2 regions of the Streptomyces sp. NBC_01497 genome follow, and region 2 is predicted to be linked to the other one. Evidence: riboswitches for the same ligand, from Rfam matches in the RefSeq annotation. Region 2 holds a riboswitch; the other holds the start of a gene.
The links. Region 2 has a riboswitch for thiamine pyrophosphate ahead of OG310_RS34385 (purine-cytosine permease family protein). Riboswitches for the same ligand answer to the same signal wherever they lie in the genome.
Positions count from the first base shown of each region.

Region 1 (7,486 bases), 2.0 Mb from region 2:
GCCCCGGTTCCGGCTCCCGGTCCTTCCCGGGTCAGGCGTCGCGCAGCTTCTTCAGGCGGGTGACGTCGTCCGTGTGCCCGTCCCTGCCGCCGGGGGTCTCGGTCACCAGCGCTACGCCCCGCGTCGCCGGGTGGTGGAACAGCGCCTCGAAGGGTGCCTCGCCGATGTGGCCGGCGCCGATGTTCTCGTGGCGGTCCTTGTGCGCCCCCACCACGTCCTTCGAGTCGTTGGCGTGGATGAGGCCGAGCCGTCCGGGGCCCACCGTCTCCACCAGCAGATCCAGTGTCTGACGCATGCCGTGCTCACCCGCGAGGTCGTGGCCCGCGGCGAAGACGTGGCAGGTGTCCAGGCACACGCCGAGCTTCGGATGGGCCTCCAGGGCCTCGAAGTACGGGCCGAGATCCCAGATCCGGGAGCACAGCGAGAAGCCCTGGCCCGCGGTCGGCTCCAGCAGGACGGGCGGGTCGTCGTCATGCGTCAGTTCGTCCAGCAGCGGCAGCAGCAGTTCCCGTACCTGCGCGAGCGCGGTCGCGCGGTCCCGGCCGCCGGTCGCGGACCCCGTGTGCACCACCACGCCCCGCGCCCCGATGGCCCGGCCGCGCCGCAGGCTGTGCCGCATGGACTCCACGGACCGCTCCGCCGTGGCCTCGGTGTGCGAGCCGAAGTTGATGAGATAGGGCGCGTGCACGTAGGCGGGCAGGTCCGCCGCCGCGCACCCGGCCCGGAACAGTTCGTCCTGGGCCGGGTTGCCGGCCGGCGTCGCCCAGCCCCTCGGGTTGGCGACGAAGACCTGGACGCTCTCGGCGCCGAGGTCGCGGGCGTAGCCGAGACCGGTGGTCGCGAGTCCGCCGGCCACGGGCACATGGGCGCCGACTGGATTGCGCATGGTGGCGGGGGCCGTCCTTGTCATCGGGGGTGCCGGCTGTTCACGACGGCGCGGGTGCCGGCGGTGCCGCGTGCCCCGCCGCCGTCTCCCGCTCTCACAGGCCGTCGGTCTTGATCGTGATCGTGCTGCCCTCGGGCGCCTTGTCGCCGCCGTCCACGGACTGCTCCGTGATCGTGTCGTCGATGAACGGGAAGCTGTGCTTCACCTTCACCGTGAACCCGGCGTCCTCCAGCCGCGTCCGCGCGTCGTCGGCGGACCGGCCCGTGACGTCGGGCACCGCGACCATCTTCGGGCCCTTCGACACGGTCAGGGTGACCGTGTCGCCCTTGGCCAGCTGCCCGCCCTCGCCCGGTGACTGACGGGCCACCGTGCCCGCGTCCTCGTCGGACTGCACGCGCTGCGGTGTGACCTTCGCCTTCAGGCCCGCGTCGTCGAGGTCGGACGTCGCGTCGTCGACGTCCTCGCCCGTCACGTCGGGCACGTCGACGGCGCTGCCCTTGCTCACCGTGAGCGCGACCGCCTTGTCGGGGCGCACCCGCTCGCCCGCGCCCGGGTCCGAGGAGATGACGGCGCCCCGGTCGGTGCCGTCGTCGAAGGCCGAGGTGACCAGCCCCGCCGACAGGCCCGCCTTGGTGAGTGCCGCCTTGGCGTCGGCCAGCGGCAGGCCGGCGAGGCCGGGAACCTGCACGATCTTGGGGCCGCGCGAGATGGTCAGCGTCACCGGGCCGTCGCCCCGGATCTTGGTCTCGGGGGCCGGATCGCTCCGCATGACCGTGCCCCGGTTGAAGGCGTCGCTGTAGCCGTGGTCGAAGCGTGCGTCCAGGCCCGCGTCGGAGAGGCGCTTCTTCGCCGCCTGCTCGCTCTGCCCGAGCAGCGGCGGTACCCGCGTGAACTGGCCCGAGTTGATGTACCAGACCCCCGCGCCGACGAGCACCACGACGAGCGCGGTCACCACGGCGACGACGCCGCGACGCCGGCGTGGGCCCCGGCCGCCGTGGCGTGCCGGGGGACCCGCCGCGGCCGGCGGTGCGGGCGGCAGGTCGAGGCGGCTGGTCCTCGCGACCCGGCCGGTGTCCGCGCCGGCGGGGGCCGTGCGCGGGATCACGCTCGTACGGTTCTCAGAGCCGGACGCACCGCTCACGGTGCGCGCGGCGGGTGGCACGGCGTCCAGTTGGGCGTCGCTGAGGGCCGCCCGTGCGGCGCGTACGAGCGCGAGCAGCGCCACCGCGTCGCCCGGCCGGACCCGGGGGTCGCGCGCGGTCGCCGCGGCCACGAGCGCGTCGAGTTCGCGGGCGAGGCCCGGCACGGCCGCGGACGGCCGCGGGACGTCCTCGTTCAGGTGCTGGTAGAGGACCTGCGCGGGAGTCTCGCCGCCGTGCGGCTTGCGGCCGGTCAGCATCTCGTAGAGCACGACGCCGCACGCGTACACGTCGACGCCGGCCCCCGCGCCCGCGGCGGCGTCCTCCAGCTGCTCGGGTGCGAGGTACGACACCGTGCCGAGCACGGCGCCGGTGGTGGTCGTGACGTCGCCGACCGTACGGACGAGACCGAAGTCGGCGACCTTGACCCGCCCGTCGTCCCCTATCAGGACGTTCTCCGGCTTCATGTCCCGGTGCACGAACCCGGCGCGGTGCGCCGCGCCGAGCGCGGCCAGCACCGGTTCCACGATGTCCAGGGCCGCCCGGGGCTGCAGTGCGCCGCGTTCGCGCAGCACGTCACGCAACGTACAGCCGGCGACGTACTCCATCGCCAGGTACACGTACGCGCCCTGGGCGCCCTGGTCGAAGACCGCGACCACATTGGGGTGCGCCAGGCCCGCGACGGACTTGGCCTCCCGGATGAAGCGCTCCACGAAACCGGCGTCGGTGGCGAGCGAGGGATGTATCACCTTGAGCGCGAGCACCCGGTCGAGGCGGGTGTCCAGGGCCCGGTAGACCGTGGCCATCCCGCCGACCGCGATGCGCGCGTCGACGCGGTACCTGCCGTCGACCACGTGCCCGACGATCGGGTCATTGAGGGTCGTATCCACGCGGCGAGTCTACGTTCCGGCCGGGTGGAAGGCCCTGCCCGCCGGTGGGCCTGCAGCAGAGCTGTAACGCTGCGAACAGCCCGGATGCCCCGCGCCCGGGCCGCCGACGGGTGCGGTCCTGCCCCCGGAAGGGGTGCTGTCCCGCCTCAGAAGGCGGGGCGTTCCGGGTCCAGACTCGCGCGGCCCGCCTCCGGGGAGGACGCCTCCGCGTGGTGGCGGCGGGGGATGCGCCCGGCGCGGCGGGCGAGGCGGCCCGCCTGAACGCCGTGCCGCATCGCCTCGGCCATCAGGACCGGTGACTGCGCCCGGGTCACCGCCGAGGCGAGCATCACCGCCTCGCACCCCAGCTCCATCGCGAACGCCGCGTCCGAGGCGGTTCCCGCGCCCGCGTCGAGGATCACCGGAACGCCCGCCCGCTCGACGATCAGGCTGAAGTTGTGCGGGTTGCGGATGCCGAGGCCCGAGCCGATGGGGGAGCCGAGCGGCATCACGGCCGCGCAGCCGACATCCTCCAGTTTCCGCGCGAGCACCGGGTCGTCGTTCGTGTACGGCAGCACGGTGAAGCCGTCGTCGACGAGGGTCTCCGCCGCGTCCAGCGTCTCGACCGGGTCGGGCAGCAGCGTCCGTTCGTCCGCCACGACCTCCAGTTTCACCCAGTCGGTGCCGAGCGCCTCCCGGGCGAGGCGGGCCGTCAGCACGGCCTCGCCGGCCGTGAAGCACCCCGCCGTGTTGGGCAGCGGACGGACGCCGAGCCGGCTGAGCACCGACAGCACCGAACCCTGCACGCCGGGGTCGAGCCGGCGCATGGCCACGGTGGTCAGCTGTGTGCCCGACGCGACCAGGGACCGTTCCAGCACGTCGAGACTGGGCGCACCGCCCGTTCCCATGATCAGTCGGGACGTGAACGTCACGTCCGCGATGGTGAGTGGATCGTCCGCCATCCCCGTCAGCCTCCTTGTACGGCGGTGAGGACTTCCACCCGGTCGCCGTCGCCGAGCCGCGTCCGGGGCCAGCTGCCCCGGGGCACCACCGTCTCGTTGAGCGCCGCCGCGACGCCCGAATGCGCCGTTGTCAGCGTTGCGATCAGCTCGTCCAGCGTCGTGGCGGCCGCGACCTCACGCGGCTCGCCGTTCACCGACACGCGCACCACGCGTGCCGCCGTGTCGTCGCTCATGCGAGCAGCCCCTCTCGTACGGACATCTCGGTCCGGTGCGTCCCCTCGGGCGACGAGCCGGCGGGACGCGGCGAACCCGTGAACCGCTCCGGTGTGAACGGCCGTGCGACCTCGGGCAGTTCGCCCGTCGTCAAGGCCTCGGCCAGCGCGTCCCCGGTCACCGGGGTCAGCAGTACGCCGTTGCGGAAGTGCCCGGTCGCCAGGTGCAACCCGGGCAGGGCGGTGGGGCCGAGCAGCGGCGCGTTGTCCGGCGAGCCCGGCCGCAGTCCGGCGCGGGTCTCGGTGAGCGGCAACTCCGTGATGCCGGGGACGAGTTCGTGGGCGTCCCGCAGCAACTCGTACACACCGCCCGCCGTGACCGTGGTGTCCCAGCCGAGCTCCTCGCTCGTCGCGCCCACCACCAGTTCGCCGTTCTCGCGCGGTACCAGGTACACGTGCCCGCCGCGCACCACCGCCCGTACCGTGCGGGAGAGGAACGGCGCGTACGCACGCGGCACGGTCAGCCGCAGTACCTGGCCCTTCACCGGCCGTACCGGCGGCAGCACCTCGTCCGGTACGCCCGCGAGCCTGCCACTCAGGCTGCCCCCGGCGAGCACGACCTGGCCGGCGCCGAGCGCCGATCCGTCCGCGAGCTCCGCGCCGGTGGCCCGGTCCCCGACGACGGTCAGCCGCCGGGCCCAGGTGCGGTGCAGTGCCACGCCCGCGCGCTCGCACGCCACCACCAGCGCGGCGGCCAGCCTGCGTGGATCTATCTGGTGGTCGCCGTCCACGCGCAGACCGCCCCGGACGCCCGGCGCGAGCATCGGTTCGAGCCGACGGCAGTCGCGGCCGCCGAGCCATTCGGAGGTGAGGCCGCACTTCTGCTGGAACGCGTGCAGTTCGCGCAGGTGGGCGCGGTCGTCACTGTCCAGCGCCACGGCGAGCGTGCCGCAGGCCCGGTAGCCGGTGTCCCGGCCGCTCGCCTCCTCCAGCTCCGCCACGAACCGTGGATAGCGGCGCGCGGAGGCGAGGTTGAGGCCGAGCAGTGTCTCCTCGCCGTAGTGCAGTTCGGTGACGGCGGCCAGCATGCCAGCCGCGACCTGCGCGGCCCCGCCGCCCGGCTCCGGGTCGACGACGGCGGTCCGCAGGCCGCGCTGCGCGGCGCGCCACGCGGTGACGAGGCCGATGATCCCGCCGCCGATCACCAGGACGTCGTACCCGCCGGCCCCCGCGGGCGCGGAGCCCGGCGAAGCGGAGGGTGCCGCCGACCCGCCGGACGCGCCGGACACGGGAGAGACGCCGGAGGCGCCGGAGGCGGGGGAGGCGTCGGCCGCACCGGACGTCGGGGACGCAGCAGACGTCGGGGACGCGGAGGACGCACCGGAGGCCGGGGACGCGGCGGTCGGTGTCCCGTGCGTGTCGGATGAGTTGGATATGTCAGAAGGCTGCACGGTCGTCAGCCCCTCCCTTCGCCGGCATGACCCGGATCAGGTTCGTACGGTCGGAGGCCGCCCAGCCTCCCTCTCAGCCCGGTCCGTCCGGGCTCCCGCGAGGTTTCCCGGGCAAGCCTAGACCCTGTCATGCCGTCCTGTAACACGGCCCGGGGCGGTGGGGATCTATGGTGATCGCGTGAGCGAGGATCAGAGAGTCGTGATCGTCGGTGCGGGCATGGCCGGTGTGCGGACCGCGGTGGCGCTGCGCGAGAGCGGCCACGCGGGGCCCGTCGTCGTCGTGGGCGCGGAACGGCATCCCCCCTACGACCGGCCTCCGCTGTCCAAGGCCCTGCTCCTGGGCCAGGCCGAGAGCTCCGCCTTCGACATCGACTTCGCCGCACTCGACGTGCAACTGCGGCTGGGCCTCGCCGCGACCCGGCTGCGGCCGGACGAGCGCGAGATCGACACGGCCGAAGGGCCCATCGCCTACGACGCGCTGGTCCTCGCCTGCGGCGCGCGACCACTGACCCTGCCCGGTACGGAGGGCCTGCCCGGCGTGCACGTCCTGCGCACGCTGGACGACGTGGAGCGACTGCGGCCCGTACTGGAAGCGCAGCACGAGATCGCCATCGTCGGCGCCGGCTGGATCGGCGCGGAGTTCACGACCGCGGCGCGCGCCGCGGGCTGCGCCGTCACCGTCCTGGAGGCCGCCGACCTGCCGCTCGCGGGAGCGCTCCCCGCCGAGATCACCGCGCCGATGGCCGCCTGGTACGAGGAGAGCGGCGCCACGCTCCTCACGGGCACGCGCGTCGAACACGTCGAAGAGGGCGCGGTCGTCCTCACGGACGGCCGGCGGATCGCGGCGGGCGCCGTCCTCGTCGGTATCGGTGCCCGGCCCGCGACATCCTGGCTGGCCGGCTCGGGCGTCGCACTGGACTCCGACGCGGCCGTCCGCGCCGACGCCTGGCTGCGCACCTCGCTGCCCGACGTCTACGCCGTCGGCGACTGCGCGTCCTTCCCCTCGGCGCGCTACGGCGAGCGGCTGCTCGTGCACCACTGGGACAACGCCCTCCAGGGCCCGGTCACCGTCGCCGGCCGCATCACGGGCGCCACGCGGGAGCCGTACGATCCGGTGCCGTACTTCTGGTCCGAGCAGTTCGGGCGCTTCGTGCAGTACGCGGGCCATCACACGGGCGCCGACCGGCTCGTCGCGCGCGGCGACCGCGCCGGCGCGGCCTGGTCCGCCGTGTGGCTGCGGGACGGGGTCCTCGTCGCGCTCCTCGCCGTCGGCAGGCCCCGCGACCTGGCGCAGGGCCGCAAACTGATCGAGTCGGGCGCCCGGCTCGACCCGGAGCGGGCCGCCGATCCGGCCGTACCACTGAGGAAATCGGTGCTCTGAACGTCCTCTGAACGTCCTCGGAACGTCTTTCGGGCATCCTCCGGCCATCCTCCTGGGGGCGCCAGGAGGATCCTCCGAGCATCCCCCGAAGGCCCCACGAGCGGACTTCCCAGGTTTTTTCCGCGGTGCGGCACGGCATGCCGATCCCCTTGCGGCCTGCCCTGCCATGGGTCGCAGGGGTGGGCGCATGCCCCGCCCGGACCGCCACGACTACCGTCTGTCAGTCCGGGATGGCAGGCTTGTCCTCGTGACCGAGATTGACGCAAAGATCGATGCTCTCGTCCCCGAGTGGCTCCACCTCCCCGACATCGCGGAGAAGCTGGATGTCGAGGTGACGCGCGTTCGCCAGCTGGTGAAGGAAGGCCAGCTGATCGCCGTACGGCGCGGTGAGAACCGGACACTCCAGGTACCCGCCTCCTTCATCGACGGCGACAAGGTCGTCAAGGGCCTCGTCGGTTTGCTGACGCTCCTGAAGGACGACGGCTTCTCCGACGCGGAGATGCTGGAGTGGCTGTTCACGCCCGATCCGACCCTGCCGGGCACGCCCGCGCAGGCGCTGAGCGAGAACCGCGGCACGGAGGTGAAG
Region 1 is NZ_CP109427.1:6,169,394-6,176,879, forward strand. It holds gene OG310_RS26020 (deoxyribonuclease IV) at 32-910, opposite strand; gene pknB (Stk1 family PASTA domain-containing Ser/Thr kinase) at 981-2,915, opposite strand; gene OG310_RS26030 (thiazole synthase) at 3,062-3,856, opposite strand; gene thiS (sulfur carrier protein ThiS) at 3,862-4,089, opposite strand; gene thiO (glycine oxidase ThiO) at 4,086-5,276, opposite strand; TPP riboswitch at 5,516-5,628, opposite strand; gene OG310_RS26045 (NAD(P)/FAD-dependent oxidoreductase) at 5,698-6,900, shown strand; gene OG310_RS26050 (Rv2175c family DNA-binding protein) at 7,148-7,486, shown strand, end outside.
Region 1: another riboswitch for thiamine pyrophosphate. It lies ahead of thiO (glycine oxidase ThiO); the one in region 2 lies ahead of OG310_RS34385 (purine-cytosine permease family protein).

Region 2 (7,486 bases):
CGGGCAACACGTACACCGTGCACTTCGACATGGTCTTCGACCAGCCGTTCACCGGGTCGGGCACGAGCGCCGCGACGAAGGCACAGGCCGCACCCGCGCCGTCCGCGAAGCGTGCGTCCAAGAACGCCCCGGAGAAGCCGAACAAGCCCCAGCTGCACGGCTCGATGCCGAAGGCCGCGACGTCGGCGTCCACGGCCGCACCCGACGCGGCGGCGTCGAGCGCGCACCTCACCTTCAACACCACCTCCCAGCAGGTGGTGCAGGCCAAGGTGGGCATCTCCTACGTCTCCACCGCCAACGCGGTCGCCAACCGCACCGCGGAGAACACGGGCTGGAACTTCGACTCCACACGGGACGCCGCACGTGACGCGTGGAACGCCGAGCTCGGGAAGATCCAGACTGCGGGCGGCACCGCCGACCAGCAGACGGTCTTCTACACCGCGCTCTACCACTCACTCCTGCACCCCAACGTCATCAGCGACACCAACGGCCAGTACTCGGGCTTCGACGGCAAGACCCACACCGTCGACTCCGGCCACCGCGCCGCGTACGCCAACTACTCCGGCTGGGACACGTACCGCTCCCAGGCGCAGCTGGAGGCACTGGTCGATCCGCAGACCGCGTCGGACACGGCGCAGTCGATGGTCGACGACTACGCCCAGACCGGCACGTTCCCCAAGTGGTCGGAGAACAACGGCGAGAGCTACGTGATGGTCGGCGACCCGGCCGCCGCGATCCTCGCCGACTTCCACGCGTTCGGGGCGACGAACTTCGACACGTCCACCGCGCTGACGGACATGGTCTCCGAGGCGAGCAGGACGAACAACAACCGCCCGGGCCTGAACTACCTGAGCAGCCCCGGATACATGCCGCACGACGGCAGCTACGGCTGCTGCAACTTCTACGGTCCCGTCTCGACGACGCTGGAGTACAACACCGCGGACTTCGCCCTGTCGGCGTACGCCGGGGCACTCGGCGACAGCGCCGACCAGAAGACGTACGCGGACCGCGCCCAGGACTGGCGCAACGTCCTGAACCCGGCCTCGGGCTTCGTCCAGCCGCGCGACGCCGACGGCACCTGGGTCGGCGGCTTCGATCCCACCAGCGGCAACGACATGGTCGAGGCCGACTCGTGGATCTACACCGGCATGGTGCCGTTCGACGTCGCGGGTCTGGCCACCGCCAAGGGCGGCAACGCGGCGATGAACCACTACCTGGACACCACGCTGCGCAGCTACACCGGCGCGAACGGCTACGCCTGGGTCGGCAACGAGCCCAGCATCGAACTCCCCTGGGAGTACGACTACACCGGTGAGCCGTACCGGACGCAGTCGACGGTCCGCAGCGTCCAGGACCAGATCTGGACGAACACACCGGGCGGCCTGGCCGACGGCAACGACGACCTCGGCGCGATGAGCGCCTGGTACGTGTGGTCCGCACTCGGGATGTATCCCATGACACCCGGCACCTCGGACCTGGCGCTCGGCTCCCCGCTGTTCACCCAGGCCGTGGTCACCCTGCCGTCGGGCAAGACCCTGACGATCAACGGGAACGGCGCGGCGGACAACGCCCCGTACGTGCAGTCCGCCTCCTGGAACGGGGCGTCCTGGAACAACGCCTACGCACCCACCGCGGCGATCACCGGCGGTGGAACCCTCTCGTACACCCTCGGTACCGCAGCGAACACCTCGTGGGCCGCGGGGACTTCGGCGGCTCCCCCGTCGTACGGCGGCAGCCTGGCCGCTCCCGCCAAGCCGCGGGTCGGGCCCGTCACCGCGGGCGTGTCCGCGAGCCTGTGCGTGGACGACCAGGGCTCCTCGACCACGGACGGCAGCCACGTCCAGCTCTGGGGCTGTGACAGCACGGCGGCGCAGGACTGGACGATCGCGGCCGACGGCACCCTGCGCACCCTCGGCAAGTGCCTGGACGTGTCGAACAGCGGCACGACCAACGGAACGCCCGTCCAGCTGTGGAACTGCAACGGCACGGGCGCGCAGAAGTGGACCGCCGGCTCCAACGGGTCCCTGGTCAACCCCGGGTCGGGGCTCTGCCTGGACGACCCGTCCTCGTCCACGACGCAGGGCACACAACTGGCGCTCTACACCTGCAACAGCAGCGCGGCACAGAAGTGGGGGCTGCCTTCCTGAACCGTCGCGCCGTGGTGGCGCCGCCCACACCGGGCGGCGCCACGACGGCCTGCTCCGCCGCGAGCCCGGGACCGCGCTGCGGCGCGGATACCGGTGGCGGGTGCGGCAAGACCTGCTACCGGGGCACGGGCCCTCGCGGGTACAGGCGCGCGAGCGCCCGGGCCCTGGCTTCCACGACGGCCGTGCGGGCCTGCCACTCCGCCTTGTCAGCGTGCGCCCGCTGCCCGGTGACCTGGCCGGGCCACTTGCGGTAGAGCAGGCCCGGCTCACGGGTGAACCAGCCCGGCCCGGTGGCCTCCAGGGCCAGGAGCAGACCGGTGTCCTCGGAGGCCGGCAGCGCCATCCAGCCGCCCAGGGCGAGCAGCAGTTCGCGGCGGACGCACAGCGTCGCCGGGTGGACGAGCAGCCGGTGGTCGTGACCGGCCCAGTGGGCGAGGATGCCGCCCGGTTCCAGCCGCCCGTGAGCGGGGTCCGTCTCGAACGAGACGGTGGAACCGTCAGGCAGCAGGTCCAGTGCGCGAGATGTCGTCCAGCCGATGTCCGCATGGCCCTCCAGCGCGAGGATGTCGCGGGCGAGGGCGCCGGGCGGGAGCTGGTCGTCGGCGTCCAGGACGCGGACGTAAGGGCCGTGCGCGTGCGCGAGGGCCAGCGTCCTCGCGGTGCCGGGACCGCCGGGACGTCCCTGGTGGAAGGAGACGCGTGGATCGGCCGGCACGTAGGGGGCGACGGTGTCGCTGTCGCCGTCCTGCTGTATCAGCCAGTGCCACTCCCAGCCCTCGGGCATGCGCTGCCCGCGCAGGGAGCGGTAGGCGTCCGCCAGGTAGCGGGCGGAGGGCGCGTGCACCGCGGTGATGACGTCGATCCGGCGCGGCACGGCACTCTCCATCTGTTCCCAGGCAACTTCGCCAGCATAGAAGCGCGGGCAGCGGACACGTCCGCGGGCCCGTCCTGCGGCGCCGTCCGCGTTCCACCACGCGCACGGGCCGCACGGCGGCCCTCCGGGAGCGGCCCACCCCCGGACCGCGCGGCGCGGGATGGGCGCGTTAGGCTGGTGGGACCGGACACGGGGTGCCCCGCGCGGGGCTGAGATCACACCCGTCGAACCTGAACCAGCTCGTACTGGCGGAGGGATGTCTCTCATGGCGCAGCCGCGTACTTCTCTGCAGGACCGCGACGATGTCGCGGACGGGGCGCGTGCGTCCGCCTTCGAGGGCCGGATGCCCGCCGCCGCGGGGGATCTGCGGATCGAGACCCAGGGCATCGCGCCCGTTCCCGGGGACCACCGTTACGGCCGGGCAGGACGGCTGTTCACCGTGTGGTTCGCGCCGAACCTCACGATGACGGGGGTGTTCACCGGGACGCTGGGCGTGGTGCTGGGGCTGGACTTCACGACGGCCCTGGTGGCGGTGGTTGTCGGCACGGTGCTGGGCGCCGTGCCGGTGGCGGGGCTGGGAACGTGGGGCAGCAGCACCGGAGCCGGGCAACTGCCGCTGGCCCGCCTGGCCTTCGGCCGCTCGGTGGTCGTGCCGGGGCTGCTCCAGTGGATGTCGTCGGTGGCCTGGGACGCGCTGATCGGCCTGTTCGGCGGGGACGCGCTGGCCCGGCTGTTCGGCTGGCCCTTCTGGCTCGGGGTGCTGGTGATGATGGCCGGGCAGGGACTGGTCGGGGTGCTGGGCTACGAGGCGATCCACCGGCTCCAGAAGGTCATGACGCTGGGGCTCGCGGTGGCTTTCGCGCTCCTCGCCGTGAAGATGCTCGGCGGGGTGCATCCCGCCGCCGTCTCGCAGGTGCACGGGGCCGACCGGTTCGGCGCCTTCATGCTGACCAGCACGGTGGCGTTGAGCCTGTCGCTGTCCTGGGCGCCGTACGCCAGCGACTTCAGCCGCTATCTGCCCAGGGAGACGTCCCGTACCCGCATGTTCTGGTACACACTCCTCGGTGTGAGTGTCTCGTTCGTCGCGGTGCAGGCGCTCGGCCTCTGGGGCGCCTCGGTGTTCACCGACCAGAGTGCGGCGGGGGTGGACCGCCTGCTCGGTGGCGGCGCGCTGGGCGCGTTCGGGCTGCTCGCGGTGGCGTGTGCGGCGCTGTGCAGCAACGCGATGAACGACTACAGCGGCTCGCTGGCCCTCCAGACGGTCGGGGTGCGGCTGCCGCGGCCTCTCGCCGCGGTGCTCGCCGCGGCCCTGGGCTTCCCGCTGGTGCTGTGGATGCACGCCGCCGACACGGTGGCGCGCTTCCAGAACGTGCTGCTGTTCGTCGGGTACTGGATTCCCGGCTTCGTCGCCGTGGTGTCGGTTGACTGGTACGCGCGCTCGCGGGCCCGGGGCGGGGCGCCGGTGGACCTGGCGGCGGAGCAGGCGGAGCGCCGCCCGTGGTGGCCCGCGCTGCTCGCGTTCGTCGTCGGTTTCGGCGCCGCGGTGCCCTTCATGAACACCTCCGTGTACGAGGGCTCCGTCGCCCACGCGCTGCACGGGGCGGATCTCGCGTACTACGTGGCGTTCGTGGCGGCTCTCGTCGTGTACGTCCCGTTCAGGCTGCGGCGCGCCGTTCGCGTCTGACGCGCCGCAGCCCTCATCGAAGTGCCCTGCTGTCAGATCTTGTTGAAGATCTTGGAGTAGGCGTATCCGACGGCCTTGTCGTACTCGTCGACCTCCCAGAAGGACAGTTCCTGCACGCCCTTGCCGGCCGCGAAGCTCTCCAGGGCGGAGGCGTCGGACTGGCTGAAGTTCTCGTCGTCGTCGTTCTGGCCCGCGATGGGCGTCAGTCCCATGCGGGCCCAGTTGGCGGCGGTGGAGCCGCCGTAGATCGAGACGAACTGCTTCACGGCGGCGTTGGCGCCGGACTCCGAGTCCTGGAGGGCGTTCTCGCCGTCGCCGAAGTCCATGGTCATGAGGTTGACGACGGTGGTCTTGACACCGGCCGACTGGGCGCCGGTCAGCAGTCCGGTGACGTCGGACTCCATCCCGTCGGGGTCGACGGCGACGGTCCAGTCGATCTGCACGGCGGGTTCGGCCTTCTGGAGCGCGGCGAGGGCCTGGGCGCGCCGCGTGTTGGCGCTGGTGTCGCCGAGGGTGCCGCCCTCGATGTCGAAGTCGAGGCGGTTGACGCCGTAGGTGTCAACGACCTTCTTGTACGCGGCGGTCAGGCTGGAGACCGAGGTACAGGTCTGGGCGAGTTCCTTGCTCCCCGCGCCGCCGAAGGAGATGGCGACGTCGCCGCCGGAGGACTTGAGCGCGTTGATCTCGGTGCTGTGGGCGCCGACCGCGTCGCCACCGTCCTCCCAGTTCAGGGTGCAGCCGGACTGCGAGGTGAGGAAGGCGAGCGTGTAGTGGTTCACGCCGGACGCCTTCTGGTCCGCGGCCATGTCCTTGGCGGTGCTGTTGTCGATCTGGAGGTAGGGAGCGGCGTACTGGGCGGGGAAGGAGGCCGTGGCGGCGTGGGCCGAGGGGCCGGCGACGAGCAGCGCCATGGCGGGGCAGAGCGCGGCGGTGAGGGCGACGAGGGGGCGGCGAAGGGTTCTGGGCATGACGGCCTTCCGCGATGTGGGGGGATGTTAGGAAGGTTTCCTAACCGCTTGGCCCAGGATGCTCCGCCGGGCGGCGCGCTCATGTCAAGACTGTTGTGCCAGGTACAGGTAAAGGACGCCGGCCCGCCCGCGCGGTCCGGCGTCACTCGCCGGGACCCTCCCGGATCGTGCGGTTCGCGCAGTGGTGGAAGGGTCGTCCGTGGACAGGGGCCGGGCCTCGTGCCGCCGCGGTGACGCGCGACGGACACGGCGGAGAGGGAGGAACGGCGCCGTGCTCCCCCGCTCCGCGCACCGACGAGTCGCACGCAATGGAGAAGCGCATGACCCAGACACAGCCGGCCGCCGACGAGGAAGCCGCGGACCCCGGGACCACGGGCCGTGCCCGGCATGCGCGGGAGGCGTCGGGGGGCGTCACCGACCTCCGGCGGGTCGGGATCGCCCCGGACTTCTGGTATCCGGTGGCGACCTCGCGGAAGGTGGCGAGGAACAAGACGTACGCCGCCTCCTTCGCGGGTGAGCGGATCGCGCTGTACCGCGGCCGCAGCGGCACGGTGTACGCGCTGGAGGACCGGTGTGCGCACCGTCAGGTCCCGCTGAGCATGGGTGTGGTGGAGGGCGAGGCACTCCGCTGCTGCTACCACGCCTGGGCCTACCGCGGGAACGGGCGCGTCTCGCAGATCCCGTACCTGCCCAAGGGGGTCGAGGGGGTCCCGCGCGGTGTGCGGGCCTACCCGGCGCGGGAGCGGTACGGCCTGGTGTTCGTCTTCCCCGGCGACCCGGAGAAGGCCGCGACCACACCGCTGCCGGACCTGCCGCAGTTCGACTCGCCGCGGCACAGGACGATGACGTTCTCCCGTACCGTGCGGTGCCACTACTCGTTCATGCACGAGAACCTGCTCGACATGAACCACCAGTTCCTGCACCGCAGTGTGCTCGGCCGGATCCAGCCCGAACTGCTCGGGTACGAGAAGGGCCCGGAGTTCGTCGAGGCGCGGTACCTGTTCACGCCCGCCGGCGGGCGCAAGGACCGCGGCGCGGGACTCCTCTCCGCCGAGGGGGTCGGCGGTTCCGCCTCGCCGGACGTCGTCACGATCCGGACGCAGTACCCGTACCAGACGCTGCAGGCGGTGCCGGAGAAGGCGGATCTGCCCGCGTTCTCACTCTGGGTCGCGTATGTGCCCGAGGACGCGGAGCAGCGCACGAACCACGCCTACGGGCTGCTCATGATCGAGAAGCCGCCGGTCCCCGGGGCGCTGCACGCCGCCTGGCCGCTGATCCGGCGGTTCACCGAACGGGTCTTCGCGCAGGACCGGATGGCGGTCGAGGCGGAGCAGCGGGCCTGGGACGAGCAGGGGGAGGACTGGAACCGGGAGGTCTTCCCGCTGATCCAGGACGTCCGCGGGGTGCTGCGCGCGAACGGCGTGCCGATCGGGTCGCCGGCCGCCGTGCACGGCGCGGCCTCGCTGTGCGGGGCCGGGGGGCAGGCGTGCGCGCCGTCGGCCGCGGCGCGAGGCGCTCGCCCCTGAGCCGGCCCGGGCACCGGGCGGCCGTCGGCGCCACGGTCCGAGCGGGGGTCCGGCAGGCTCCGGACGGCGCGAGGTGCGGCGGCTTCCGGCCACGGACGACGTGGCGTCCAGTGCGGTGCGCCGACGAGCTTCGCAGGTCAGGCGCGATCCGTCGTCGCCGGAGATCGGCCGGAACACCGGCGCTGTCCCGTTCCGGCAGACGCGCGGACGTGTCCTAGGGTGCGAGCACCATCGACGGGATGACGTGTTCCCGTCAATCACGCAAGGGGGAGACAGCATGACGAAGC
Region 2 is NZ_CP109427.1:8,139,583-8,147,068, reverse strand. It holds gene OG310_RS34395 (lectin) at 1-2,147, shown strand, start outside; gene OG310_RS34390 (glycosyltransferase family 2 protein) at 2,263-3,033, opposite strand; TPP riboswitch at 3,202-3,295, shown strand; gene OG310_RS34385 (purine-cytosine permease family protein) at 3,287-4,705, shown strand; gene OG310_RS34380 (glycosyl hydrolase family 18 protein) at 4,738-5,673, opposite strand; gene OG310_RS34375 (aromatic ring-hydroxylating dioxygenase subunit alpha) at 5,994-7,199, shown strand; gene OG310_RS34370 (hypothetical protein) at 7,477-7,486, shown strand, end outside.